2 regions of the Streptomyces sp. NPDC058650 genome follow, and region 1 is predicted to be linked to the other one. Evidence: riboswitches for the same ligand, from Rfam matches in the RefSeq annotation. Region 1 holds a riboswitch; the other holds the start of a gene.
The links. Region 1 has a riboswitch for ZMP and ZTP ahead of ACFWWU_RS15205 (bifunctional 5,10-methylenetetrahydrofolate dehydrogenase/5,10-methenyltetrahydrofolate cyclohydrolase). Riboswitches for the same ligand answer to the same signal wherever they lie in the genome.

Region 1 (14,121 bases):
CGCCGCGCCCGGCGTGCCCGCGCCGCACGACCCGGAGCCGGAGGAGGGCGATCCGGCCCCGCTGGTCCCGCCGTCCGGCGACGTGTGGGGACCGGCCCAGCGCCGGCTCGGCGCGGACGAGGTGGCGCTCCAGTGGGCCGCCTGGCGTGCCCAGGTGAACGATGACGCCCAGGGCGGCGGCGTGGCGGAGCAGGAGTCGGCATCGGCGTCGGCGTCGGAGCAGGAGGCACCGGTCACCTCCTCCGTACCCGACCCCTACGACGGTGTACGGAAGGCCCTGAGTGAGCTCCGCGGATATCTGGAGGAGGCACCTCCGGTGGGCCGGGTGCGGTCCCGGTCAGCGGCGGAGGAGGGTGCTCGCATCCTGCGCGCGGACGGCCCCGGTTGGTCGTTCGTGGCCCGGACCGACGACATGGCCTTCGTGCTCCTCGATGAGCTGCCGCGCGAGGTGCTGCCGGTGGCCAGGGGTCCACGACTGCCCGCGCTCCTGGACGCGCTCGACGCGATGGCCGTCCGCACGTCCTGAACACGCCTACGCACGACACGACCACCCCCCGACACGCCCACCCGAAGAAACACGCCTCCCACATGGGACGACCGCCATAGGTGTGGTCCCGGACCATGGTCCGGCGGTGGTGGTGCGCCGCACGATATGGCGCCGCACCCCCTTCCCGTCGTCCCCACGGAGGCTCACCATGCGCCTGTTCCCAGGCGTTCCCCTGCTCACCGCGCTGCTGGCCGGGGTCACCGTCCTCGCCCCCGCGAGCCCCGCCGGAGCCGGAACGGAGGCCCAGGTCTCCGCACACTGCGCGCGTCAGGATCGGCTCCACGTACCCGGCGCCGAGCACCAGGAGTCCGCCTGCCTGGCGGACCTCACGACGGCGGGGCTCGCCGGTACCCCGTATACCGACATGGCCGACCAGGCCGGTCTCGCGGCGAAGGCGACCCGTAACCCCTCAGGGGTGCCGGGGGTCCAGATCGACGGCTACTTCCCCGACACCTCACGTCTCAACGCCACCCACGGCTGGGCCCACGACGCGCAGTTCGTGATCCGGCTGCCCGACGACTGGAACGGCGGGCTCGTCGTCACCGGCGCGCCCGGCACCCGGCGCCAGTACGCCACGGACGCGCTCATCTCCGACCGGGTCCTCGCCCAGGGATTCGCGTACGCCGCCACCGACAAGGGCAACACCGGGCCGGACTTCTTCACCGACGGGCGGGCACCGGGCGACGCGGTCGCCGAGTGGAACCGCCGGGTCACCGAGCTGACGAGGGCCGCCAAGAAGGCCGTACGGCAGCGCTACGGCAGCGCCCCCGAGCGGACGTACATGACCGGGATCTCCAACGCCGGGTACCTGACGCGCTGGCAGCTGGAGAACCGGCCCGAGCTGTACGACGGCGGGGTCGACTGGGAGGGCGTGCTGTGGACCGCGGGCGGCCCCAACCCGCTCACGAGCCTGCCGGTGACGGTGGCCCGCTCCCTCGGCCGCGCCTCCGACGAGGACCTGGTCGAGGCTGGTTTCGCACCCGGGTCCCGTTTCCTCTGGCCGTACCACGAGAGGGCGTACTGGGGGCTCACGCAGAAGATCTTCCGGGCCGAGTTCGACCCCTCGTACGACCCGGCCTGTCCGGGTGCCACGGCGGGACGGACGGTGGAGGAGATCTTCGCGGCCTGCGCCTCGGACGCCTCGTACGACTACGCCTCGCGGCCCGCGTCCGTCCACCGCGCGGTCGCGAAGGTCGCGCTCACCGGTCGCATCGGCAAGCCCCTCATCACGCTCCACGGCGATCTGGACTCCCTGCTGCCCATCGCCACCGACTCCGACGTGTACGCCGGGATGGTCGACGCGCGGGGCCGGGGCCGACTGCACCGGTACTACACGGTGCAGGACGGGACGCACACGGACGGCCTGTACGACACGTATCCGGACCGGCTGCGGCCGATCCTGCCCTGCTACCGCTCCGCGTTCGACGCGCTGACGCGCTGGGTCGAGGAAGGTACGCCGCCGCCAGCGGACCGTACGATCGCGCGGCCGGCGGGCGGTGACGTGGTCGACTCCTGCGCTCTGGAGGAGTGACGGAGAACCGACGAGCGGGATCAGACCTTCTGGAGGGGGCGGTGCGGCCCCTCGGGCAGCTCGGCCCGGATCGTGTCGCCGGGCCGCACCTCCCCGCCGGTGAGCACGATGGCCATGATGCCCGCCCTGCGGACGACCTCGCCGTTCTCGTCGCGGCCGATGACCTGCTTGAGTAGGCCGTGCCGGAAGTTGTCGATCTGCGCACAGGGGTTGCGCAGCCCGGTGACCTCGACGACGGCCTCGGCTCCCAGGTGGAGGAGCGTGCCGGTGGGCAGGCCGAGAAGATCGATCCCGTGGGTCGTGACGTTCTCGCCGAGGTCGCCCGGGCCGACCTCGAACCCGGCGCCCGCCACGTCCTCGAAGAGCTCGGCGTGAATGAGGTGGACCTGACGCAGGTTCGGCTGGGTCGGGTCCTGGGCCACGCGCGACCGGTGCTTGACCGTCACTCCCGCGTGGACGTCGCCCTCCACGCCGAGGCCCGCGAGGAGGGTGATGCCGTCCCGGTTGGGCTTGGTGAACGAGTACGTGCCGTTGCTGCTGACCGTCTGGACGGTGCCGCTGCTCATACTGAGGAGCTCCCCTTCTCCGCTGCCGCTCGGTCGTCGCGGGCGGTGCATACACCTCACCCGAACCGATGATCACATCGCGTGTGATCATCCTTGACCTTACTCGGCCGCGCCGGACCGCTCCGCGCGCAGGGGCTCGCCCACCTCGTGCAGATGCCCGAGGGCCTGGCGGTACGACTCCACGAAGCCGGTCTCGGTGTACGGCACGCCCAGCGCGGCGCAGTGGGCGCGCACGGCGGGCTGGGCAAGGCGGAGGTTGGGGCGCGGCATGCTCGGGAAGAGGTGGTGCTCCACCTGGTAGTTGAGTCCGCCGAGGAACCAGTCGGTGAGGGCGCCGCCGCGGATGTTGCGCGAGGTGAGCACCTGGCGGCGCAGGTGGCCCCAGCTGTCGCCGTCGGCGTGCTCGTCCGGGCGCTCCATGCCCTTGTGGTTGGGGGCGAAGGCCATGCCCAGGTGGACGCCGAGCAGCATCTGGTGCAGGAGGGCGAAGACCAGTGCCTGGAGGGGGGTGAGGAGGGTGAGGAGCAGGGCCGTGTAGCCGGCGAAGTGGGCGAGGAGCAGGGCGCCCTCGACGAGCCGCTCGCGCCGGGTGCGGCAGGGGCCGTCCTTCGCGAGCAGTGCCTGGACTCCGTACACCTTGAGGGCGATGCCCTCCAGGGTCGTCAGCGGGAAGAACAGCCAGGCCTGGTGGCGGGTGAGAAAGCCGCGCAGGCCCGTGCGGCCCGTGGTCTGGTGGTCGGCGAAGACGAGGATGTCGGCGGCGACGTCCGGATCCTTGTCGAGGTGGTTGGGGTTCGCGTGGTGCCGGTTGTGCTTGTCGTTCCACCACTCCCGGCTCATGCCGAGGAGAAGGTTGGCGTGCACGAGCTGGATGACCCGGCTCGCCCTGCGGTCGGCGGTGATCTGGGCGTGGCCGGCGTCGTGGCCGACGAAGGCGGCCCGGGCGGAGAGCAGGGCGAGGGGGAAGGCGAGCGGGAGCGCCCACCAGGAAGGGCCGATCAGGGCGAGTCCGGCCACGACGGCGGCGATGCCGAGGAGGTTGACGACGATCCCGCGGGCGTACCAGCCGGGGCGATGTTCCAGGAGGCCCTGTTCCCTGACCGTCCGCAGGAGCGGGCTGAACTCACTGCCGCCTCTGGCGCGGGCGGGAGCCTCGGCGAGGGCGGGCGCCGGGGGCAGGACGGTGGCCTGGGACATGGCGGGGCTCCTGTTGCTGTGGGTCGGGATCGGGATCGGTTGCGAAGGGTGGGCGCCTCCACTGAAACTACGGATTCGTGATCGTCCGGGTCCATGGCGTCACCACCCGTCCGCGACAGGGGGGGGCGCCGGGGTGCGGGGGTGGGGCGAACCCCACCCTCCGCGCGCCCTCGACACGGAGACCTCGGCTATGGCGCGGATCACACGTCCCGCGTGCGCGTCACATCGATCACTTCGGGTATCCTCGGTCGCTCGGTCCCCAGGTAGTCAAATTTGAGGAATGCATTGTCGCTGTCGTACGGACCCGATGATTCCGCCCGCGAACTCGCCCTCCACTCCGCCGTCTTCCTCCCCGCCGATCCGCCCCGCGCGGGACGGATCGCCTTCTGGTCCGCGGAGGGGGACGCCCTGCCGGACGGCGCCCCCGCGAACACCGAGCTCACGGTCGTGGACGGCGAAGGCCTCCAAGCCGTGACCGTCCCCGCGCGCGCCCTCGCCGTACGGGACGCCCTTCCGCTGCTCGCCCGTGCCCGGTTCACGGACTCCGCCTCGCCCGCCGCCGCGTTCTGGGGCGCCGCGTCCCTCCTCGCCCTCGACCTCGTCGCACACGGACTCCTGCTGCCCGGTCTCACTCCCGGCGAACACGACGCGTGGCGGGCCGGGCCGCTCGGCCCGGAGGAGCTGGCGCGGCTGCGCACCCTCGCCGCCTCGATGCCGCCGAGCGCCCACGCCGTACCCCTGTCCCCCGACGAGCCGCTGCTCCTGCCCGAACCCGAGGCACTGCTCCGCGCGTTCGCCGACGCGGTCGCGGACACACTCCCGCGCACCCCGGCGGCCTCCCTCGCGGCCGGCGGCCACGCCTTCGCGGCCGACGCGGCCCAGTCGATCCCCGAACAGCGAGCCTGGGCCGCCGACGTGGCGGCGGGTCACGACGCGGGCGTCCGGTTGTCGCTCCGCCTCGAACTCCCCGGCTTCACCACCGAGTCCGACGAGGCCCCCGCCTTCCGCGCGGTCCTCCAGCTCCACGGCGTCGCCGACCCCACGCTGGTCGCGGACGCGGCGGAAGTGTGGGCGGGGTCCGGCACGACAGCCGGCGCGTTCGGCCCCCGGGCCCGGATGGACGCGCTCCTGGCGCTCCGGCGCGCCTCCCGCGCCTGGCCGCCCCTGGCCCCGCTCCTCACGGCGGCCGTTCCCGACACCGTCGAACTCGCCGACGAGGAGGTCGCGGAGCTGCTTGGCCCGGCGACCCGGGCCCTCGCGGCGACCGGCGTCCAGGTCCACTGGCCGCGCGAACTCGCCGACCGGCTCACCGCCCACGCGGTGATCGGCCCTTCGGCCACGGAGAACGAAGAGAGCGACGCGCGGTACGGGGTCGGCGACGCGCCCAGCGCCGATGGCGCGGCACCCCCGAGCACCGGTGACGCGCCGGACGAAGAGGGCGGCCCCTCCCGCGGCTCGCTCCCCTCCTTCCTCTCCGCCGACGCCCTGCTCGCCTTCAACTGGCGCTTCGCCGTGGGCGGGCACGAGCTGACCCGGGCCGAGCTCGACCGGCTCGCCGAGGCCGGACGGCCCCTCGTCCGCCTGCGGGACCGCTGGGTCCTCGTCGACCCGGCCGAGGTGCTTCGCGCCCGAGCCCAGCAGGACCGCAAGGTCACTCCGGTGGACGCGCTTTCGGCCGTCCTCACCGGCACGACCGAGGTGGACGGCCGCCCCGTCGAGGTGGCGGCGTCCGGCTGGCTGGAGCGGTTGCGGGAGCGGCTCGCCGACCCCGAGGGCGGCCGCCCGGAGGTCGCGCAGCCCGCCGCGCTCGCCGCGACCCTGCGCGACTACCAAGTGCGCGGGCTCGACTGGCTCCACCGGATGACCTCCCTCGGCCTCGGCGGCTGCCTCGCCGACGACATGGGCCTGGGCAAGACGATCACCGTCATCGCGCTCCATCTCCACCGGCAGACCGATCCGGCCTCCGCCGGACCCACGCTGGTCGTCTGCCCGACCTCGCTCATGGGCAACTGGCAGCGGGAGATCGAGAAGTTCGCGCCCGGCACGCCGGTGCGCCGCTTCCACGGCGCCGCGCGCGACCTGGAAGGCGTCGCCGACGGCGGCTTCATCCTCACCACGTACGGCACCATGCGGCTCGACACCGAGCGGCTCGCCGCGCGGAGCTGGGGACTCCTCGTCGCGGACGAGGCGCAGCACGTCAAGAACCCGTACTCGGCGACCGCACGTGCGCTGCGGACGATCGGGGCACGCGCGCGCGTGGCACTGTCCGGCACCCCGGTGGAGAACAACCTCTCCGAGCTGTGGGCGATCCTCGACTGGACGACCCCCGGCCTGCTCGGCAGCCTCGGGGCCTTCCGTACGCGCTTCGCCGCCGCCGTCGAGGGCGGCGGGGACCCGGCCGCCGCCGAGCGGCTCGGCGCGCTGGTCCGCCCGTTCCTGCTGCGCCGCCGGAAGTCGGACCCGGGCATCGCGCCCGAACTCCCGCCGAAGACCGAGACCGACCGGGCCGTCTCCCTGACGCCCGAACAGGCCGGTCTGTACGAGGCGGTGGTGCGCGAGACCCTGGAGTCGATCGCCGTCGCCGAGGGCATGGAGCGCCGCGGGCTCGTCGTGAAACTCCTGACCGGTCTCAAGCAGATCTGCAACCATCCCGCCCAGTACCTCAAGGAGGACCGGCCGAGGATCGAGGGCCGCTCGGGCAAGCTGGAGCTGCTCGACGAGCTCCTCGACACGATCCTCGCCGAGGGCGCGAGCACCCTGGTCTTCACCCAGTACGTGGGGATGGCCCGGCTCCTGGAGACGCATCTCGCGGCGCGGGGCGTACGGACGCAGTTCCTGCACGGCGGCACGCCCGTCGCCGCGCGCGAGGCGATGGTGGCGCGGTTCCAGGACGGGGACGTCCCCGTCTTCCTCCTCTCGCTGAAGGCCGCCGGGACCGGGCTCAACCTCACCCGGGCCGAGCACGTCGTGCACTACGACCGCTGGTGGAACCCGGCCGTGGAGGCCCAGGCCACCGACCGCGCGTACCGGATCGGGCAGGACCGCCCGGTGCAGGTGCACCGGCTGATCGCCGAGGGCACGATCGAGGACCGGATCGCCGCCATGCTCGACCGCAAACGGGAACTGGCGGACGCCGTTCTCGGGACGGGCGGGGACACCCCGCCGGAACTGACCGAACTGACCGACGCGGAACTGGCGGAGCTCGTACGGCTGCGAGGGGACGGACGATGAGCGAGTACGGACACGGGCAGGGCCCCGCACAGGGACAGGGACACGGACGCGGACACGGACACGGGGGCGACGAGCGGACGTTCGAGGCGCTGCCGCCCGCGAAGGGCGCGGCGTTCGCCCGGACCTGGTGGGGCCGGGCGTGGCTCAAGGCACTGGAGGACACGGCGCTCGACGGCGAACAGCTCAAGGCCGGGCGCCGGCACGCGCGCGCGGGGGCCGTGGGAGCCGTGTCGGTGCGTCCCGGCCGGATCACGGCGATCGTCAAGGACCGCGACGGCACGGCGCACCGCAGCGACGTGCTGGTGCGGGAGTTCTCCGGGGAGGAGTGGGAGCGGCTGCTCGATCTGGCCGTGGACAGCGCGGGGCACATCGCGGCGCTCCTCGACCGCGAGATGCCTCCGCACCTGGTGGAGGACGCGGCGGTCGCGGGGATCGACCTGCTCCCGGGGATCGGCGATCTCGATCCGGAGTGCGGCTGCGAGGCGTGGGACCACTGCCCGCACACGTCGGCGCTCTGCTACCAGGTGGCGCGACTGCTCGACGAGGACCCGTTCGTCCTGCTGCTGATGCGCGGGCGCGGCGAACGGACCCTCCTCGACCAGCTCCAGGCGCGCAGCGCGCGGCGGGCCACGGCGCCTGCGGAGCGCGACGGTCAGGAGGGATCCGGGGACGGGGCCGCGGTGGAGGGTGCCGGGGGCATGCCGGGCGTGTCGGCGGCCGAGGTGTACGCGGCCCGGGACATCCTGCCGCCGCTGCCCGCCCCGCCCGGGGCCCTCTCGGCGCCGGGCGAACCGCCCTCGCTCGACACGGAGACGGATCCCGAGCCCGGGGTCGATCCGACGGCACTGGAGTTCCTCGCGACGGACGCGGCGGCTCGCGCGCACCGGATGCTCGTCGCGGCCCTCGGGGGCGGCGGGCCGGAGCTCACGGAGCCGCCGCTGACGGTCGCTCAGGACGCGGTGCGCCTCGCCGCGGGCTCGCCCGCCTCCAGGATCACGGCGCGGCTCGCCACCGGTTCGGGCAGATCGCGGGCGGATCTGGACGCGGCCACGCGCGCGTGGCGCTTCGGCGGCAGCGCCGCCCTCGCCGTACTGGAGGAGGAGTGGACGCCGGACGCCGAGACCCTCGCCCGGGCGGCGGCGCGGCTCGCGGAGGCCTGGGCGGACGACGAGCGGCCGGTGCTACGGCGGACGGCCGGCGCGCGTTGGACGGTGGTGGGAGGGGAGGCGCAGTTGCGGCTCGGTGCGGACGGCCGCTGGTGGCCGTACCGCAAGGTGGGTGGCCGCTGGTCCCCCGCGGGCCCGGCGGACCGCGATCCGGCGTCGGCCCTGGCCACGGCCACGGACACGGCCACCGCTACGACCACGGCCACCCTCGCGGCCCACACCACGGGAGCGGGAGGCTCCGGCGGCGCTACTGGAGGAGGCCGGTGACCTTCCCGACGGTGGTGGACGGGGCGGCCAGGCTGCAGGCGACGGCGTCGGAGCCGAGGAGGTAGCTGGTGCGGTAGGGGTACTGGACGAAGGTGGTCCAGCGCGTGCCGAGCGGCTGCCGGGCGGCCTTGGCGCGGAGGGGTTCGCGGCAGAGTTCCGTGGCGGCCTCGCGCACCTTCTGGTCGTCGGCGTAGGTGCCGGTCAGGCGTGGCCGGGTGACGAGCTCGGCGTCGTGCGGCGTGTCGCAGTCGCGCCGGAGGGCGGTGCCCGGCGTGGCGCGGTCGATGTCGAAGCAGTCGCCGACGCGCAGTGCCTCGAAGGAGACGGGCCTGGCGGGCGGACGTGTCGCCGTCGGGGCCGAGGTAGGGGCCGGCCGGGTCGTCTCGGGAGCGGTGCTCCCGGTACGGGAGGGCTGCGGGGAGGCACTCCGCCCCTGCGGGTCGGGCCGCTTGTCGCGCGCCGCGTGCGTCGGCGTGTCGGCCACGGGGCCGCCCGTGGCGGGCACGCCGGTGGTGGATGTGCCCGGCGAGCCCACGCCCGGCGCGCCCGGCGTGGGCTCGCCGGGCGACGGCGCGCCGGCCGTCGGGACAGACGTCGTGCCGGTGTCCTCCGCGGTGACGACGGGGGACGGTACGGCCACCGGGCCGCCGCCCGGCCGCCCGTCGGCCGGCCCTTCGAAGTCCTCTCCGCCGCCGACGGCCATGAACCCGCCCACGACCAGGGCTGCCAGGAACAGCGGTACGAGCGGCACGCCGAACCAGCGGGCGCGCCGCGCGGCCGGCCCCGGCCGGGGTGCGCCGAGGCGTACGACACGCGGCCACGCCACAGCGGCGAGCCGCTCGGTGGAGTGGGACTCGACGGAGTGGGACCCGGGGGAACAGGACTCGGTGGAACGGGACTCGAGGGAGCGGGGCTCGGCTGAGGGGGACTCAGCCGGTCGGCGGTCCGGCGGCGGAGTGGCGGTCGGCTGGTGCGGCACAGACACCAGGGTTGCTTGTCGGCGGCCGTGAGGCGAGTGATCCGGGGCCGCTGAGCACGGCCTGTACAGAATCGTGACCATCGCCGACCACGGCTTGTCCGACCATGGCCGGAAAGGGCCTCTCCTCCCCCGGTCGCCGTCCCGCCGACGCCCCGTCACGGGTTGTCCTACAGACCGAGCTGGCGCTCCGCGCCCTCGACCGTCTGCGCGAGCAGAACGGCGATGGTCATGGGACCGACGCCACCGGGGACCGGAGTGATGAGGGAGGCGCGCTCGGCGGCGGACGCGAAGTCGACGTCGCCGATGTTGCCCGGGTTGTAGCCGGCGTCGACGACGACGGCGCCGGGCTTGATGTCCTCGCCCTTGATGAAGTTCGGCTTGCCGACGGCCGCCACCAGGATGTCGGCCTCCCGTATGACGGAGGAGAGGTCCTTGGTGCGGGAGTGGCAGTAGGTGACGGTGGCGTCGCGGCCGAGGAGGAGGAGACCGGCCGGCTTGCCGAGGATCGCGCTGCGCCCGACGACCACGGCCCGCTTGCCGCTCGGTTCGACGTCGTACGCGTCGAGGAGGCGCATGATGCCGCCGGGCGTGCAGGAGACGAAGCCGGGCAGTCCGAAGCCCATGGCGGCGAAGGAGGCCATGGTGACGCCGTCGACGTCCTTCTCCGGCGCGATGGCCTCGAAGGCGGCGCGCTCGTCGATGTGCGGACCGACCGGATGCTGGAGGAGGATGCCGTGGACCTCGGGGTCCTCGGACAGCGCGGTGATCGCGGCGACGAGCTCCTCGGTCGTCGTGGTGGCGGGCAGCTCCACGTGCCGGGAGCGGATTCCGGCCTTCGCACAGCGGTTCTGCTTCATCTTCACGTACGTCACGGAGGCCGGGTCGGCGCCGACCAGGACGGTGGCGAGACACGGCGTGACGCCGGTGCGGCGGGTGACCTCGGCGGCACGCGCGGCCGTCTCCTCGACCGTACGGCGGGCGAGGGCGGTGCCGTCCATGAGGCTGGCGGTGCTGGTGGACATGGCAACTCCTGGGCGTCGTGTCTGACCGGTGGTTCGCCCAGGCGCACGGCATCGGCACGGTCGCACCGCTCGGGTGCGCTCCGCCGGGGCCGCTCCCCGGTGGTGATCCACCTCAAGCGCCAGTCACGGCCCGGGCCCACTCTACGTGCTCCGCGCCAGGGCCCGGGGGCCGGTCCCGGACAGGGCGCATATGCCGTGGTGCCGGGGCGCTTGTCGGCGGCCCGCGCGCGCACGACGATGAGCCGGACGTGCTGGACGACCTCGACGAGGAGGCCGAATTGAGCGATGCGTGGGTAACCGGGGCGAGAGGTCCGGGCGACAAGGCCCGCGGTCCGAGCGACAAGGCCCGCGGTCCGAGCGACGGGACGACGGGCTCAGGTGACGGGGCGACCGGTCCGGTGCTGCGGCCGCTGGTGGCCGCCTCGTGGCGGCGTTCCGTCCGGGCCAGGGTGAGTCAGGAAGCGGCCGCGCGGATCGAACTGGACGAGGACGAGTTGGCGGGACACCGGGACGGGCATCCCCTCTCGGCGGCGATGCCGGTGATCCGGGAGTTGATGGGGACGTACGCGACGGACGGGGAGCATCTGCTCGCGGTCTGCGACGCGGCAGGGCGGATGCTCTGGGTGGAAGGCCATCCGGGCACGCTGCGCAAGGCCCGGGCGATGAACTTCGTGGCCGGGGCCCGCTGGTCGGAGTCGGCGGCCGGGACGAACGCGCCCGGGACCGCGATCGCCGTCGGCCGGCCGGTGCAGGTCGTCGCCGACGAGCACTTCCGGCTGCCGGTGCGGGCCTGGACGTGCGCCGCCGCTCCCGTGCACGATCCGCTCTCCGGCCGGGTGATCGGCGCGGTGGACATCACGGGCGGGGAGCGGCTCGCGCACCCGCACAGCCTCGGCTTCGTCCAGGCGGTGGCGCGGGCGGCCGAGTCCCAGCTCGCCCTCCTCGGTCCGCCGGCCCGGCCGGGCGGGTTCAGGCTCTCCGCGCTGGGCCGCGACGAAGCGGTGCTCACCATGGGCGGGCGGCGCGTTCGCCTGTCCCGCCGGCACAGCGAGATCGTGGTGGTCCTGGCGCACCGCCCGGACGGGGTGGGTGGCGACGAGCTCCTGACGCTGCTGTACGAGGACGAGTCGGTCACCCCGGTGACGCTGCGGGCGGAGCTGTCCCGGCTCCGCGCTCTCCTCGGGCCCGACATGCTGCGCTCGCGCCCGTACCGGCTGGCGGGAGCCGTCGACGCGGACTTCGCGACGGTCGACCGGCGACTCGCCTCGGGGGCCGTCTCGGCTGCGGCCGGCGAGTACGCGGGCCCGCTCCTTCCGGCCTCACTCGCCCCGGGGGTGGTCCGGCTGCGCGAGCGGCTCGCGGACCGGCTCCGGGCCGCCCTGGTGGACCGGGGTGACCCCGGACTCCTCGCGGACTGGGCGTACAGCACATGGGGCGAGGACGACGTCGTGGTCTGGCGTGCCCTGTGCGCGGCCGTACCGACGTCGCAACTCCCGCCCGTCCGCGCCCGGCTCGACTCCCTGGAGACGGAACTGACCGCCGGTGCAACGGGGTTGCAACGTAGGGGCGCGCAGACTCGGCGATGAGCGCCGGCCAGGGACGGCCGGCGCGCCGAGGGAGGCCATGCCCATGACCCGATACGCCGCACCCGGCACCGAGGGCGCGCTGATGTCGTACGCGGACCGCTACGACCACTGGATCGGCGGCGAGTACGTCGCCCCGGCGCGCGGCCGCTACTTCGAGAACCCGAGCCCGGTCGACGGCCGGGCCTTCACCGAGGTCGCCCGCGGCACGGCCGAGGACGTGGAACGCGCCCTCGACGCTGCGCACGCGGCGGCTCCGGCGTGGGGCAGGACGGCCCCGGCGGAGCGCGCGACCGTCCTGCTGCGGATCGCGGACCGCATGGAGAGCAACCTGGAGGCGCTCGCGGTCGCGGAGAGCTGGGACAACGGCAAGCCCGTCCGGGAGACCCTCGCCGCCGACATCCCGCTCGCCATCGACCACTTCCGCTACTTCGCGGGGGTGTTGCGGGCCCAGGAGGGCTCGCTGAGCGAGATCGACGACGACACCGTCGCGTACCACTTCCACGAACCGCTGGGCGTCGTCGCGCAGATCATCCCGTGGAACTTCCCCATCCTGATGGCGGTCTGGAAGCTGGCCCCCGCGCTGGCCGCCGGCAACGCGGTGATCCTCAAGCCCGCCGAACAGACCCCGGCCTCCGTGCACTTCTGGCTGAGCCTGGTCGCGGACCTGCTGCCGCCGGGCGTCCTGAACATCGTCAACGGCTTCGGCGAGGAGGCCGGCAAACCGCTCGCGTCCTCGCCGCGGGTGGCGAAGATCGCCTTCACCGGCGAGACGGCGACGGGCCGCCTGATCATGGGGTACGCCGCCGAGAACCTGAAGCCGGTCACCCTCGAACTCGGCGGCAAGTCGCCGAACATCTTCTTCGACGACGTGTGGGCGGCGGACGACGACTTCCGTGACAAGGCTCTCGAAGGCTTCACGATGTTCGCCCTGAACCAGGGCGAGGTCTGCACCTGCCCGTCGCGCGCCCTCGTCCAGCGCGGCCGCTACGGCGAGTTCCTGGAGGCGGCGATCGCCCGTACGGAGCGGATCGTCCCGGGCCACCCCTTGGACACGGCGACGATGATCGGCGCGCAGGCCTCCGCCGAGCAGCTCCGGAAGATCCTCTCGTACCTGGAGATCGGCCAGCGGGAAGGTGCGAAGATCCTGACGGGAGGCCAGATCGTCACGCACGACGGAGACTTGGCCGGCGGCTACTACGTCCAGCCCACGATCTTCGAAGGCGACAACCGCATGAGGATCTTCCAGGAGGAGATCTTCGGCCCGGTGGTTGCGGTGACGTCCTTCACGGACTTCGACGACGCGATCCGCACGGCCAACGACACGCTCTACGGCCTCGGCGCGGGCGTCTGGACCCGCGACACGAACACGGCCTACCGCGCGGGCCGCGCGATCCAGGCGGGCCGGGTCTGGGCGAACTGCTACCACGCGTACCCGGCCCACGCGGCTTTCGGCGGCTACAAGCAGTCGGGCATCGGCCGCGAAACCCACCGCATGATGCTGGACCACTACCAGCAGACGAAGAACCTGCTGGTGAGCTACTCCCCGAAGAAGCTGGGCTTCTTCTAACGGCACGGAAGAAGAAGCCTGACCTGGACTTTTATCCGGGTCAGGCGCCTCCGTGGAGCGCCCAGCAACGCAAGTGGGCGAGGTGTCGAAATACGCTTCTTCTCCCAGTTCATCCCACTGGTATCCCAGTCCTGACCAGCAGTTCCGGGCCATACACGGGCCAGAGCGTGACTCAGCCCGTAGGGCCACTGTCCCCACTGCGCCGACTCCACTCCTGCATCGACTCCTCGATGAGCCGGTTAGAATGCTCCTGCAGACCCTCACCGATTGCACAGTAGAAGCTGTCTTCGTCGACCATGTGCCGGCCGTCCAAGGCGAACACCTGGCCTGCAGGCGCATCGGGCTTCCCCTGGCGTTGGTACTTCCGGGACCACAGGGCTACCGACAGCCACGCGTGTCGATCCTCGGGTGCGATTCGTGCCACATGCCGGTGCGGTTCAGTTGACCCGTGCGGACCAGGTC
Region 2 (14,121 bases), on a different contig from region 1:
GCCCTGGGTGATCTTGTGGGTCAGCTCGGGCGTGAGGCGCGGCGCGCCGAGGTCGGCCCACCACTCCTCCATGGGCGGGCCGAGATGCTCCAGTACGTGCGCGATGCCGCCCGCTCCGCCCGAGAGGTGCTGGTTGAGGAAGGGCCCGAGCAGCGCCCAGCGCAGACCGGGGCCGTGCGCGATGGCCGTGTCGATGTCGGCGACACTGGCCGCGCCCCGGTCGACCAGGGAGTACGCCTCGCGCCACAGCGCCGCCTGGAGCCGGTTCGCGACGTGCCCGGGCAGCTCCTGGCGCAGCCGGATCGGCCGCCGGCCGAGGCCGCGGTAGAACCGCATGGCCTCGTCGACGGCGGCCTCGCCCGTCCGCTCGCCCGGCACGACCTCGACCAGCGGGACGAGGTGGGGCGGGTTGAACGGGTGCCCGACGAGGACCCGTTCGGGGTGGGCAGCGCAGGCCCGCTGGATCCGGGACGGGAGCAGCCCGGAGGAACTGCTCGCCAGGACGGTCTCCGGCGGGGCGGCGGCGTCGAGTACGGCGAACACCTCGTCCTTCAGGTCGGCGCGCTCGGGGCCGTTCTCCTGCACGAAGCCGGCGTCCGCGACGGCCTCGGCGAGGTCCGCGGTGAACGTCAGCCGGGTCTGGTCGGCGGTGACGGCCGCCCGGAGCCCGGCCTCCGCGCCGGGCGCGGGATCGGTGGCGACGACCTCGTGCCCGTACCGGAGGAAGAGGGTGGTCCAGGAGGCCCCGATCACTCCGGTCCCGACGACGGCGACCCTCATGACGCGCTCCCGGGCTTCGCCGTGCCGCCGCGCGTGGCGGCGTACGCCACGAACGTGTCGAGCGAGCGGGGGTCGGCGAGGACGTCGGTGCTCGCGACGGACTCGGGGGCCGCGCCGAGGAGGATCCGCTTGACCGGGACCTCCAGCTTCTTGCCGGTGCGGTTGCGCGGGACGGCGGGCACCCGCTCGATCACGTCGGGGACGTGCCGGGGCGACAGCGCCGACCGCAGTGTGCGGGCGATCTTCGTACGGACGGCGTCGTCGAGCTCGACGGGGCCCGCGACGAAGAGCAGCAGCTCGCCGTTGCCACCCTCGGGGTCCTCGATGTGGACGACGAGGCTGTCGTCGACCTCGGGCAGGTCCTCGACGACGGCGTAGAACTCGGCGGTGCCGAGCCGGACGCCGCCGCGGTTGAGGGTGGCGTCGGAGCGGCCGGCGACGACGCAGTGTCCCTCGGGCGCGAACCGCACCCAGTCGCCGTGCCGCCACACGCCCGGGTACTCCTCGAAGTAGGCGGCCCGGTAGCGGGAGCCGTCCGTATCGCCCCAGAAGCCGACGGGCATCGACGGCATCGGCTCGGTGATCACCAGCTCGCCCAGCTCGCCGACGACCCGCTTCCCCTCGCCGTCGTAGGCGTACGCGGCGACCCCGAGGCAGGGGCCGGAGATCTCCCCGGCGCGCACGGACTGGAGCGGGCTGCCCTGGAGGATGCCGGTGCACACGTCGGTGCCGCCGCAGCCGACGTTCAGGAGCACCCGGTCGCCGAACTGCTCGGCCACCCAGCGGAAGCCGTCGGCGGCGAGCGGGCTGCCCGCCGCGCCGAGCTGCCGCAGCCGCGACAGGTCGAACTCCTCGGCGGGCCGGACCCCGGCCTTGCGGCAGGCCATCAGGTAGCCGGGGCTGACGCCCATCAGCGTCGCCCCCGTCTCCTCGGCGATCCGCCACTGCTCCCGCAGCTCCGGGTGGACCGGATTGCCGTCGATCATGACGATCGAGGCGCGGACGAGCAGCGCCGAGACCAGGGTGTTCCACAGCATCCACGCGGTGGTGCTGAACCACAGCATCCGGTCGCCCGGCCTGAGGTCCCAGCTCAGCGCGTTGTTCTTCAGGTGCTCCAGGAGGATCCCGCCGTGGCGGTGGACGATCGCCTTGGGGATGCCGGTGGTGCCGGAGGAGAACAGCACGAACAGCGGATGGTCGAACGGCACGGGCTCGAAGGGCACCGGTCCGGGGGCCTGCTCCGCGAGCAGCTCCGCCCAGCCCAGCGCGTCGGGCAGCGCGTTCGGGCCGTACGGGACGTGGACGACCCGCTCCACGCTGGGGAGCAGCGCGGCGATCTCCGCCACTTCGGTACGGCGGTCGACGTCCCGCTCGCCGTAGCGGTAGCCGGCGACGGTGAGCAGCACCTTCGGTTCGAGCTGCGCGAACCGGTCGACGACGCTGCGCGGGCCGAACTCCGGAGCGCAGGCCGCCCAGACCGCCCCGATGCTCGCCGTGGCGAGGAACGCCACCAGGGTCTCGGGGATGTTCGGCAGATAGGCGACGACCCGGTCGCCCTTGCGGACGCCGAGACGGAGGAGCCCGGCACGGGCCCGGGCGACCTGGTCGCGGAGGTCGCCGAAGGTCAGCTCGATCGGCGCCCGGGTCTGGGAGTGGGCGACGACCGCGACGGCGGCGTCGTCGGCTTCGTCGGCGGACCCCTCCCGCCCGAGGGCGTGCTCCGCGTAGTTGAGGGTCGCGCCCGGGAACCACTCGGTGTCCGGCATCGACCTGCGGCCCAGGGTGGCGGTGGGCGGGGTGTGCGGGCGGACGTCGAAGAACTCCCAGAGGGAGGACCAGAAGCCGTCGAGGTCGGTGACGGACCACTGCCAGAGGCTGTCGTAGTCCGGGAACGACAGCTGTCGCTCCGACTCCAGCCAGCGGAGGTAGCGCCCGATCTCCGACTCGTCCCTGACCCGGGGGCCGGGGGTACTGAGGATCTCGCTCATCGGGTGACCTTCCCGGCGCGGCCGTCGAGGAACGCCCGCATCCGCTCCTGTGCGTCGGAGCTGCCGGCGGCGACGGCCGCCATGAGGGATTCGAGCAGGAGGCCGCCGGCGGGCGAGGCCTCGGCGATACGGGGGAGGGCCTGCAGGACGGCGAAGTTGGTCAGCGGCGCGTTGGCCGCGATCCGCTCCGCGAGCTCCAGGGCCTTGGCGCGCGCCCCGCCCTCGGCGGTCAGGTAGTGCGAGAGTCCGGCGACTTGGCCCTCGGCGGCGTCGAGGACGCGACCAGTGAGCATCATGTCCGCCATCCGGTGCGCGCCGATCAGCCGGGGGATCCGGACCGAGCCGCCGCCACCGACGAACAGCCCGCGCTGCCCCTCCGGCAGCGCGTAGAACGCGGACGGCTCGGCGACCCGGAGGTGCGCGGAGGCCGCGAGCTCCAGGCCGCCGCCGATGACGGCGCCCTTCAGCGCGGCCACCACGGGGACCCGCCCGCCCTCGATCGTGTCGAAGACGCGGTGCCACATGAGCGAGTGCTCCAGAGCCTCCACGGTGGACCGTTCGGCCAGCTCGCCGAGGTCGAGCCCGGCCGAGAAGTGGTCGCCCTCGGCGTCCAGGACGACGGCCCGGACGTCGGGGCCCGGCTTCCGGAAGAACTCCTCGATGCGCAGCACCGTGGCGTCGTCGAGGGCGTTGCGCTTGGCCGGGCGGCAGAGCGTCAGGACCGCCACTCCGTCGCGGCGGTCGATCGAAAGCGTGCTCAAGAAGGACTCCTCAATTATCAGGAATCCTGAGTATCGGAGCACGCCCCGCCGCCAGGCAAGGGGGGTTGCGCTAGAATTTTCGACAGGATTCCTGATGATGGTGAGAAGGGGAGGGGATGTGACGGACGCCGCTCCGCCGTCTCTGCTGTACTCGGTGAAACAGGTCGAGCTGGCGACCCGGGCCCGGCTCGACGAGCTGCTCAGGCCCGCGGGCGTGACCGCCCTCCAGTACACCGCGCTGACCGTGCTCGAGCGCCGGGACGGCATGTCCTCGGCGGAGCTCGCCCGCAACTCCTTCGTCACGCCCCAGTCGATGTCCGACCTGGTCGGCGCCCTGGAGCGGCGCGGCCTCATCACCCGGTCCCCGGACCCGGCGAGCCGGCGGCGCCACGTCATCGGCCTCACCGACGAGGGCCGCGCCCTGCTCGCCCTCCACGCGCCGGCCGTCCAGCACCTGGAGGACGAGATGCTCACGGGCTTCACCGCCCGCGAGCGCACCACCTTCCGCGACTTCCTCAACCGCGCCCGCGCCGCGCTCGGCTGACGCCGGTAATCCGCGCGGCGCTCGGCTGACACCTGCCATCCGCGCGGCGCTCGGCCGACGCCACGCTGATGGTCAGCTGATGGGCTCGACCACGAAGACCGGGATCTCGCGGTCGGTCTTCAGCTGGTAGTCCGCGTAGTCGGCGAAGGCTTCGACCGCCCGCGCCCACCACGCCCGCCGCTCCTCGCCCGTGACGAGGCGGGCCCTCATGTCCCAGGTCCGCGGGCCGTCGCGCAGCTCGACCAGGGGAGTGGCGACCAGGTTGTGGTACCAGACGGGGTGCTTCACCGCCCCGCCGTTCGACGCCACCAGCGCGTACGCGCCCTCGTGCTCGACGCGCATCAGCGGCGTCTTGCGGAGCTTGCCGCTCCGCGCGCCGACGTTCGTCACCAGGACCACGGGCATGCCCCGCATCGTGGTGCCCTTCGTGCCGCCGGAGGACTCGTACAGCTCCACCTGGTCGCGCACCCAGGTCGACGGGCTGGGCTCGTACTCACCTTCGAGGGGCATGGCTGTCCTTTCGTCCGTGTGGTCTGCGTCGTCCGCAGCGTCCGCGGCGGCGGCCGGTATCCGGACACCGGCCCCGCTCGCCCTACGACGCTAACCGACGCGCCGCCGCGCGCGCCCCTTCCTGCGGGCTGCGGCGAGGGGACGTCCCGCCGAGCGTTTCCGATGAGGTGACAGGCGCGGCCCATCGATGTGTCGCACGGCTGCGTACTCGGCGTCTGTGGTCGGATGGGCGCCGCCGATGAGCCCATCGAGGATCCCTCTCCGACGTCCCGAGGGGTTTCGCCGACCGGCGGGAATGGCAGCGAATTCCGGCACCGCACGGCCGAAGGGGAGCCGGATGTACGAGATGCGTCAATGGATCGCCGCGGCCGAGGCCGAACTGGACAGGGAACTCGCCCTCGAAAGGCTGCTCGGCTCGGCCAACGCGCGACCGCCCGCGCCCGAGCCCACGGCGGCGGGTCTTCCCATGGCGTGGGCACAGGCCCGCGCCCGTGCCCGTGACAGCGCCCGACAGCCCCTGCCCGTCGTCACCCGCGACCTCGACGCGGCCCTCGGCCACGCCCTCGCCGGACCGCTGACGGCCCTCACCGACCTGCCGCCGTTCGACACCTCGGCCATGGACGGCAGGGCCGTCGCCGGACCTGGGCCGTGGCGACTGCGGGACGGTGCCGTTGGCGAGGGCGAGGGCGAGGGCGAGGGCGAGGGCGAGGGCGAGGGCGAGGGCGCGGGAGCGGGTCTCGGCCGTGACGTCCGTGTGCGGGGGCAGGAATGTCGCGCGGGCGACACCCTGCTTCCCGCCGGGACGGCCGTGACCCCGGCCGTCGTCGGACTCGCCGCCGCGGCCGGCTACGACCGGCTGGCCGTCCACCGCCGCCCCCGCGTGGAACTCCTCGTCCTCGGCGACGAGTTGCCGGAGTCCGGGCCGCCCCGCGACGGACGCGTCCGTGACGCGCTCGGCCCGCTCCTCCGGCCGTGGCTGGCCCGCCACGGAGCCGAGGTGATCGGCCGCCGACTCGTGGCGTACGACCTCGGACCGCTGCGGGACGCCCTGCGCGGCTCCACCGCCGACGTCGTCGTCACCATCGGCAGCACGGCCGCCGGGCCGGTGGACCATCTGCACGCCGCCCTCGGCGACTTGGGCGCCCGGCTCCTGGTCGACTCCGTCGCCGTACGGCCCGGCCACCCCATGCTGCTCGCCGAGCTGCCGCCGGCCCCCGACGGCCGGCCCCGCCACCTCGTCGGTCTGCCCGGCGATCCGTCGGCCGCCGTCGCCGGTGCGGTCACCCTCGCCGTACCCCTGCTGCGCCGCCTCGGCGGCCACGCGGACCCGGACCCCGCGTCGTCCCGGACGACCGCCACAGAGGCGCTGCCCGGGCATCCGCACGACACCCGGCTGGTCCCGGTCCGGCGCGTGGCGCGCGGGGTCGCGCCGCTTCCGTTCGGCGGACCGGCGATGCTGCGCGGTCTCGCGGTGGCCGACGGCCTGGCGGTCGTCCCGCCCGGCGGCGTGCCGGCCGGGGCCGAGGCCGAGGTCCTGGACGTACCCGGACCGTGAACAGCGGACGAGACATCCCCGTGAAGACCCCGATGACGTACCGCCCCCCGTCCGCCGCCCCGACCCGCCGACTGCCGTCCTTCGCGGTGCTCGTGATGTCGACGGGCCCGACGTCGGGGACACCGCGCTCGCGCATGTCGGCCCGGTTCATGAAGACGAGCGTGCGGAGGTTCTTGATGCCCCGGTAGCGGTCGCTGTCGGGGTAGACCGGCACGGCGGGTCCGGAGGTATCAGGCCAGTCGGCGCGTTCCGGCATTCGCCGTTCTTCCGACCCGCCGTCAGGAGGTGGGCGCTTTCTGTGGGTTCGACGGGAGTTCGATTGCGAGAATGTGGCAGATGCATGACAAGCGCTCAACTCCCTTGAGCTACGCCCGTAGACCGGACAGGCTGCTGGTCATCCGGAGCGCCCCACACGGCTCCCGGCCGTGCGTGTGACCCACACGCGCCCCCCACAGTCGCGCCGCCCCACCCGAGGCGCGACGCCGAAGAGGAGGACTCCCTCGTATGGCACTCCCGCAGCACACCAAGGCCCGGTTCGCCCTGACCATGTCCGCCGCGACCGCCGCCGCCCTGCTCGGCACCTTCGCCGCCGTCCCCGCCCAGGCGGCCCCCGCCGAGGGCGTCGTCCTCGCGGCCGGTTCGGCCGACGCGGTGCCCGGCAGTTACATCGTCACCCTGAAGCAGGGCGCGGGCTTCAAGGCGGCCTCCGTCAAGGGGCGGAACCTGATAGCCGGTTACGGTGGCACGGTCGGCAAGACCTTCGGCTCCGCCCTCAACGGCTACACGGCCACCCTCGGTGCGACGGAGGCCCGCCGCCTCGCCGCCGACCCCGCCGTCGCCTCCGTCGAGCAGAACCAGATCTTCCGCGCCGACGCGACGCAGACGAACGCCCCCTGGGGCCTGGACCGCATCGACCAGGCGAACCTGCCGCTCAACGGCACGTACACCTACCCCGACACGGCGGGCGGCGGCGTCACCGCGTACGTCATCGACACCGGCGTCCGCATCTCGCACGCCCAGCTCGCCGGCAGGGCCGTGAACGGGTACGACGCGGTCGACGGCGACACGGTCGCGCAGGACGGCAACGGGCACGGTACGCACGTCGCCACCACCATCGCGGGATCGACGTACGGCGTGGCCAAGGCCGCGAAGATCGTCGCCGTCCGCGTCCTCGACAACGCGGGCTCCGGCACCACCGCCGGCGTCATCGCGGGCATCGACTGGGTCACCTCCCACCACACGGCGGGGGCCCCGGCCGTCGCCAACCTCTCCCTCGGAGGAGGCGCCTCCACCGCCCTCGACAACGCGGTGAAGAACTCCATCGCCGACGGCGTCACCTATGCCGTCGCCGCCGGCAACTCCGGTGTCAACGCCTCCTCCACGTCCCCCGCCCGGGTCGCCGCCGCCATCACGGTCGGCGCCACGAGCAACACGGACGCCAAGGCGAGCTGGTCCAACTACGGTTCGGTGCTGGACCTCTTCGCCCCCGGCGTTTCGATCACCGCGGGCTGGCACACGAGCGACACGGCCACCAGCACCATCTCCGGCACCTCGATGGCCACCCCGCACGTCGCGGGCGCCGCCGCCGTGTACCTCGCGGGGCACACCTCCGCCACTCCGGCGCAGGTCGCGACCGCTCTGGTGAACGGCTCGACCCCGAACAAGGTGACCAGCCCGGGCAGCGGCTCGCCCAACCGCCTCCTGCGGCTCGTCCCGTAACGCGTACCTGACCGGTCGGGGGTCTTGCGCGGATCCCCGACCCTCTCTACCCTCGCGGCTCAATGGTTAGGAAAACTTCCTAACGAATGAGCCGCGAAGGAAAGGGAGTTGTCATGCGTCGACGAAGCGTCTCGCTTCTCGGGCTCGCCGGACTGCTGGCGTTGCCCCTGGTGTCGATCCCGCAGGCACAGGCACAACCACAGGCCCAGCCGCGCGCGCAGGATCAGGCGGCCGCCGCCGACAGTCTGGTGTCCACGGGCAAGCCGGTGACGGCCTCGTCCGTCGAGGCCGCGGGGTTCGAGGCCGGCAAGGCCGTGGACGGCAACACCGGCACCCGCTGGGCCAGTCTGGAAGGCGTCGACCCGCAGTGGGTCAGAATCGACCTCGGCGCGACGCACACCGTCTCCCGGGTGAAGCTCAACTGGGAGGCCGCCTACGCCAAGTCGTACCGGATCCAGACCTCGGCCGACGGTTCGAACTGGACCGACGTCTACGCGACGACGACCGGTGACGGAGCCGTCGACGACCTCACGGTCTCCGGCAGCGGCCGGTACCTCCGCATGCACGGGACCACGCGCGGCACGCCGTACGGCTACTCCCTCTGGGAGTTCGAGGTCTACGGCGCCCCGACCGGCGGCGGCGTCCCCGGCGGCCCGGCCGTCCCCTTCGGCAGCCACCTCAAGCCGTACACCGCGGGAACGCTGAAGCCCTCCGGCGCGCAGGCCACCGTCGACCAGAAGGTCGTCGAGTACTACAACAAGTGGAAGGCCGCCTTCGTCCGGCAGAACTGCGGCAACGGCTGGTACCAGATCATCTCGCCGGACGCCGACCACCCTTACGTCGCCGAGGCGCAGGGGTACGGCATGGTCGTCACCGCGACGATGGCCGGCGCCGACCCCGACGCGAAGAAGATCTTCGACGGTCTCGTGAAGTGGAAGATCGACCACCCGTCCTCGATCAACCCGAACCTCCTCGCGGCCGAACAGGACGTGGCCTGCAAGAGCGTCAACGGCGGTGACGGCGCCACCGACGGCGACATGGACGTGGCCTATGGCCTGCTCCTCGCCGACAAGCAGTGGGGGAGCGCCGGCACCTACAACTACAAGGACCTCGCGCTCAAGCACATCGCCGCGATCAAGAAGGACGAGCTCAACCCGACGACCAAGCTCCTGAAGCTGGGCGACTGGAGCAGCTCCGGCGACCAGTACTACTACATCTCCCGCACCTCGGACTGGATGGTCGACCACTTCCGCGCCTTCCGTACGGCCTCCGGCGACACGACCTGGGACGCCGTACGCAGCGCGCACCAGACCCAGATCGCGCGGCTCCAGTCGACGTACGCGTCCGGCACCGGCCTGCTGCCCGACTTCGTCGTCGACACGAACACCACGCCCAAGCCCGCCCCCGGTCAGGTCCTGGAGGACCCGAACGACGGCGCGTACTGGTGGAACGCGTGCCGTACCCCGTGGCGCATCGCGGACGACGCGGTGACCAGCGGGGACGCCACGTCGCTCGCCGCCGCGCGGAAGCTCAACAGCTGGATCAAGACGAAGACCGGCGGTGACCCGAACAAGATCGCCATCGGCTACAAGCTCAACGGAACCCAGATCTCGGCGGGCAGCGAGGCCGCCTTCTTCGCGCCGTTCGCCGTGGCGGCCATGACCGACCCGGGCAGCCAGGCCTGGCTGGACGCCCTCTGGAACAAGATGCTGGCGACCCCGGTCGACACGAGCAGCTATTTCTCGGCCAGCATCCAGCTCCAGGTCATGATCACGGCTTCCGGGAACCACTGGGTCCCGTAGGGGTCACCGTGGCGGACCTCGCGCCGATCAGTGGTGGAAGAGCCTCAGCCCGGTGCGCGCGAGCGACGTCGTCGCGGAACGGCGGCGCGCCGTCCGAGGCGAACGCCACCCCGGTCAGCTCCGCGAGCCACGCGGTGCGCTGCCCGTCGGTGAGGAGAGCGGTACGTCGTCGCGCTGCTGGGGCAGGCGCATGCCGAACACCTCCCGGGCCTCCTGGCCCGGCGGGGTGAAGGCCGCGTCGGCCTCCGGCCCGGCCACCGCCGCGCCGGCCGGCGAGTCGTGCTTGAAGGAGGCGGCGGCCGGCCGGCCCAGGGCGCGGCTCGCCTCCCGGGCCAGCTGCCAACTGTTCAGCGAGTCAAGGAGGTTGACGTAGGACGGGCTGCCGTTCACCACCCGGACCGGCCGGCTCCCGGGCTCCACCGGCACGGCGGTCGCCACCAGCTGCTGGGGATCGATGCCGTAGCGCAGTTCCCTCTCAAGACCTCCTGGGTCAGCGGGACATCACTGACGCAGGCGCCCAGGCGGTCGACGCGCACGCGGGAAGACGGGACCGCATGCCGCTCCCCGGTGGTGATCCACCTTCGCCAGTCGCGGCGGGCAACGAGGCTACCGGCCCGGCGGAAACGCGGAGCGCCGCACCCCCCGTACGGGAAGTGCGGCGCTCCGCCGTGCTGTCGGTGCCGGGGGGATCAGACCGCCGGAGCCGGGAAGGTCGGGTACTCCACGCCGGAGACGTGCTGGACGACCCGGATGACCTGGCACGAGTAGCCGAACTCGTTGTCGTACCACAGGTAGAGGATCGCGTTGTCGCCGTCGACCTTGGTCGCACCGGCGTCGACGATGGACGCGTGGCGCGAGCCGACGAAGTCCATCGAGACGGCGTCGGGTGCCGTGGTGAAGTCGATCTGGCGCTTCAGCGGCGAGTGCAGCGAGACGTCGCGGAGGTACTCGAGGACCTCTTCGCGGGTGGTCTCGCGGCCCAGGCGCAGGCTCAGGATGGCGATCGACACGTCCGGCACCGGGACGCGGATGGAGCTGCCGGTGATCGGGGCCTTGAGGTCGGGCAGCGCCTTGGCGACGGCCGAGGCGGCACCGGTCTCGGTGATCACCATGTTCAGCGGCGCGGAACGGCCGCGGCGGTCGGCCTTGTGGTAGTTGTCGAGGAGGTTCTGGTCGTTCGTGAACGAGTGGACCGTCTCGACGTGGCCGCGGAGCACGCCGTACTCGTCGTCCATCGCCTTCAGCGGCGGGACGATCGCGTTGGTCGTGCAGGACGCGCAGGACAGGATCTTCTCGTCCGGCTTCACCGTCTCGTGGTTCACACCGTGGACGATGTTGGGCACGTCGCCCTTGCCGGGCGCGGTCAGGACGACCTTGTCGATGCCCGGGCGCAGGTGCTTGGAGAGGCCCTCGCGGTCGCGCCACTTGCCGGTGTTGTCGATGAGGATGGCGTTCTCGATGCCGTACGCCGTGTAGTCGACCTCGGAGGGGTCGTTGGCGTAGATCACCTTGATCGTGTTGCCGTTGGCGAGGATCGTGCTGTTCGCCTCGTCGACCGTGATCGTGCCCTGGAACTGGCCGTGGATCGAGTCGCGGCGCAGCAGCGAGGCGCGCTTGACGAGATCCTGGTCGCCGCCGCCGCGGACGACGATCGCGCGCAGGCGCAGACCGTTGCCGGAGCCGGCCTTCTCGATGAGGAGGCGGGCGACGAGCCGGCCGATGCGGCCGAAGCCGTAGAGGACGACGTCACGCCCGTCGCGGCGCTCGATCTTGTTCTCACCGGTGGCACCGGCGACGGCCTCGGCGGTGAACTCGGCCACGGAGAGACCGCGGTCGTCCGTCTTGTAGTCCGCGGCCAGCACGCCGATGTCGATCTGGCACGGGCCCAGGTCGAGCGTCGTGAGCGTCTGGAGGAACGGGAGCGTCTCGGTGACCGAGAGCTCCTCGCCGTCGATCTGCCGGGCGAAGCGGTGGGTCTTGAGGATGCTGACCACCGACTTGTTCACCAGGGAGCGGCTGTGGACCAGGACGGTGACGTCCTGCTCCCGGTGCAGCTTCCCGATGATCGGGATCATCGACTCCGCGATCTCCTCGCGGTTCTTCCAGCTGGTGAACGAGTCGTCATTGACAGTCACAAGATTATCTTTCGAGCTAGGCGGCGCTCATATGGTAACCCCAGGTCCGTGCGGTGCTTCAGAGGGGTGGCGCATCCCACGCTCCGCCCCCGCGGGCCGCTCGCGGAAGCGCGCCAGACGCTCCTCCAGAGCCGCCCGGCGTGCGGGCCACTCCTCGGCCACGATCGAGAAGACGGCGGAGTCGCGCAGTCGGCCCTCCTCGCCCGGGGCCCACGACACGGACCAGTTCCGCAGGACGCCCTCGAAGCTCGCGCCCACCTTCTCGATGGCCGCCCGCGAGCGGGTGTTGCGCGCGTCCGTCTTGAGGTCCACCCGCGCCACGTCCCAGCTCTCGAAGGCGTGCCGGAAGAGCAGGTACTTGGCCTCCGCGTTCACGCCCGTGCCCTGGGCCGAGGCCGCGAGCCAGGTGAAGCCGATCTCGATCGCGCACAGGCGCTCACCGGACGGCCAGAAACGCGGATCCCAGAAGGAGGTGGCGCCGACGACCCGGCCGGTCGCCACGTCCACCTGCGCGTACGGGGCGAGCCTGCCGTCGGCGGCGCGGCCGAGCTGTGTCTCGACGTACGCCCCGAATCCCTCCCGCCCCGGCACCCAGGTGAACCCGTACGAGTCCCGGTTCTCCTCGGCCGCCTCGGCGAGACCCGCGGCGTGCTGATGCCCCAGCGGCTCCAGGCGCACGAACGCGCCCTCCAGAACCGGCCCTTCCAGCGTGAAACCCATGGATGCGCACCCCGCGTACGTGTCGAATTCGTCGACGATCACCGAACGCTGAGGAGAATCGCAGAGTCCGGCCGCGGAAGCACTCTTGTTTCGGGTGCTGGTCACGGGCCGGTCAGGGGCCGTCAGGGTGCGTCGGAGAACGCGAGCGTCCGGAAGACGTCACGGACCCGGGCCAGCGGTCCGGGGTCCCGGGTGAAGTACAGCCGGTTCGTGAGCAGGACCGCCCAGCGGCCGCGCGCGGGCGAGACCCACAGGCCCGTGCCGGTGAACCCGAAGTGCGCCCAGATTTCGTCAGCCGGGTCCGTGCCCGGCGCCGGGTGCCAGAAGAGCCCGCGCGGCGGGGTGAGCGCGCCGGTGCGGACGCGCAGCGAGGCCGCCGTCCAGTCGGCGGAGAAGGTCCCGGGCACCGGGGCGAGCAGATGGCGCAGGAACAGGCCGACGTCGCCCGCGATGGTGAAGACGCCGGCGATCCCGCAGGCGCCGCCGAGGAGCCGGGCCGAGAAGTCGTGCACGGTCCCCCGGAGCGGGGCGCCGCTCTCCTCGTCGTACTCGGTGGGCGCGCAGCGCTCCCGGGTCTCGGCGGACAGCGGTCCGTAGCGGGTCTCCGTCATGCCGAGCGGTGTCCAGACCCGGTCCTGGGCGAGCCGGGCCAGGGGCCGGCGCGTGAGGTGCTCGGCGAGGTAGCCGAGGATCAGTGCCGCCCGGTCGGTGTACGCGACGGCCTCCCCCGGCCGGTGCCGCAGGGGCTCGGAGAGGACCCCGTCGCGGACGTCCTGCGGGTCGGAGCCGTACAGGGGCCGCAGATTGGCGCGGAGCGGCAGCCCGGCGGTGTGGGTGAGGAGGTTCAGGGCCGTGACGCCGGCGAGGGGCCGTCCCGCGGCCTCCGGCCAGTACGCGCCGACGGGCGCGTCCGGTTCCAGTTTCCCCGCGTCGACGAGGGTGCCGACCACGGCCCAGACCGCGAGGATCTTGGTCAGGCTCGCGACGTCGAAGAGCGTGTCCCGGAGCATCGGCCCGGCGGGTCGCGCGGGATCGAGTGCTCCGACGGCCCCCGCGGAGAGGGTGGTACGGGCGTCGCCCACCGCCCATACGGCACCGGGGTACACGCCCGCGCGCACGCCGTCGTCGAGGAGCGGCCCGAAGGGATTGCCGTGCTGGGCCAAGGGATCGCTGAGCTGGACCAAGGCGTGCCTCCGGCGGGTCGGGGCGGACCCGTCCGGGGCCGGCGGGCCGGACCCGTCCGCTCCCCGACGGGCCCCGCTCCGGAGTCATGCCCGGGCAGTAGGGGAAGACACCCTTCCGTCAGCCCCTGTCCCAGGACTTCACTTGCACGTGACCTCGTCACGCGGGGTGTAGTGCGTCGTGAAGGTCTCCCGCTTCACCTCGGCGCCGCCGTCCTTGAAGACCCGGTCCACCGAGATGTCGAAGCCTTCGAGGGGCTCCTGCGGCATGCAGGCCTCACCGGTGCCCTCGCGCTTCGCGGGCTCCGTCTCGTTGGTGCGCGGACCGGCAACCGCCTCCACGGAGTCGTACTTCCTCGTTCCGAGGAAGCTCACCGTGACCGAGGAGTCCGTCGCGTCCGCCTTGATGTAGATCGGCTTGCCCGA

Region 2: another riboswitch for ZMP and ZTP. It lies ahead of ACFWWU_RS32785 (hypothetical protein); the one in region 1 lies ahead of ACFWWU_RS15205 (bifunctional 5,10-methylenetetrahydrofolate dehydrogenase/5,10-methenyltetrahydrofolate cyclohydrolase).

What each region holds. Positions count from the first base shown of each region.
Region 1 is NZ_JBHXRL010000007.1:202,512-216,632, forward strand. It holds gene ACFWWU_RS15170 (hypothetical protein) at 1-526, shown strand, start outside; gene ACFWWU_RS15175 (tannase/feruloyl esterase family alpha/beta hydrolase) at 696-2,078, shown strand; gene ACFWWU_RS15180 (MOSC domain-containing protein) at 2,099-2,644, opposite strand; gene ACFWWU_RS15185 (fatty acid desaturase family protein) at 2,744-3,841, opposite strand; gene ACFWWU_RS15190 (SNF2-related protein) at 4,115-7,072, shown strand; gene ACFWWU_RS15195 (SWF or SNF family helicase) at 7,069-8,505, shown strand; gene ACFWWU_RS15200 (hypothetical protein) at 8,486-9,331, opposite strand; gene ACFWWU_RS15205 (bifunctional 5,10-methylenetetrahydrofolate dehydrogenase/5,10-methenyltetrahydrofolate cyclohydrolase) at 9,652-10,506, opposite strand; ZMP/ZTP riboswitch at 10,535-10,643, opposite strand; gene ACFWWU_RS15210 (GAF domain-containing protein) at 10,785-12,092, shown strand; gene ACFWWU_RS15215 (aldehyde dehydrogenase family protein) at 12,136-13,659, shown strand; gene ACFWWU_RS15220 (hypothetical protein) at 14,038-14,121, opposite strand, start outside.
Region 2 is NZ_JBHXRL010000026.1:33,340-47,460, forward strand. It holds gene ACFWWU_RS32745 (3-hydroxyacyl-CoA dehydrogenase NAD-binding domain-containing protein) at 1-780, opposite strand, end outside; gene ACFWWU_RS32750 (acetoacetate--CoA ligase) at 777-2,768, opposite strand; gene ACFWWU_RS32755 (crotonase/enoyl-CoA hydratase family protein) at 2,765-3,529, opposite strand; gene ACFWWU_RS32760 (MarR family winged helix-turn-helix transcriptional regulator) at 3,648-4,073, shown strand; gene ACFWWU_RS32765 (nitroreductase family deazaflavin-dependent oxidoreductase) at 4,146-4,583, opposite strand; gene ACFWWU_RS32770 (molybdopterin molybdotransferase MoeA) at 5,050-6,138, shown strand; gene ACFWWU_RS32775 (S8 family peptidase) at 6,643-7,857, shown strand; gene ACFWWU_RS32780 (glycosyl hydrolase family 8) at 7,971-9,659, shown strand; gene ACFWWU_RS32785 (hypothetical protein) at 9,774-10,127, opposite strand; ZMP/ZTP riboswitch at 10,168-10,261, opposite strand; gene ACFWWU_RS32790 (glyceraldehyde-3-phosphate dehydrogenase) at 10,349-11,794, opposite strand; gene ACFWWU_RS32795 (GNAT family N-acetyltransferase) at 11,822-12,514, opposite strand; gene ACFWWU_RS32800 (serine hydrolase domain-containing protein) at 12,637-13,698, opposite strand; gene ACFWWU_RS32805 (VanW family protein) at 13,837-14,121, opposite strand, start outside.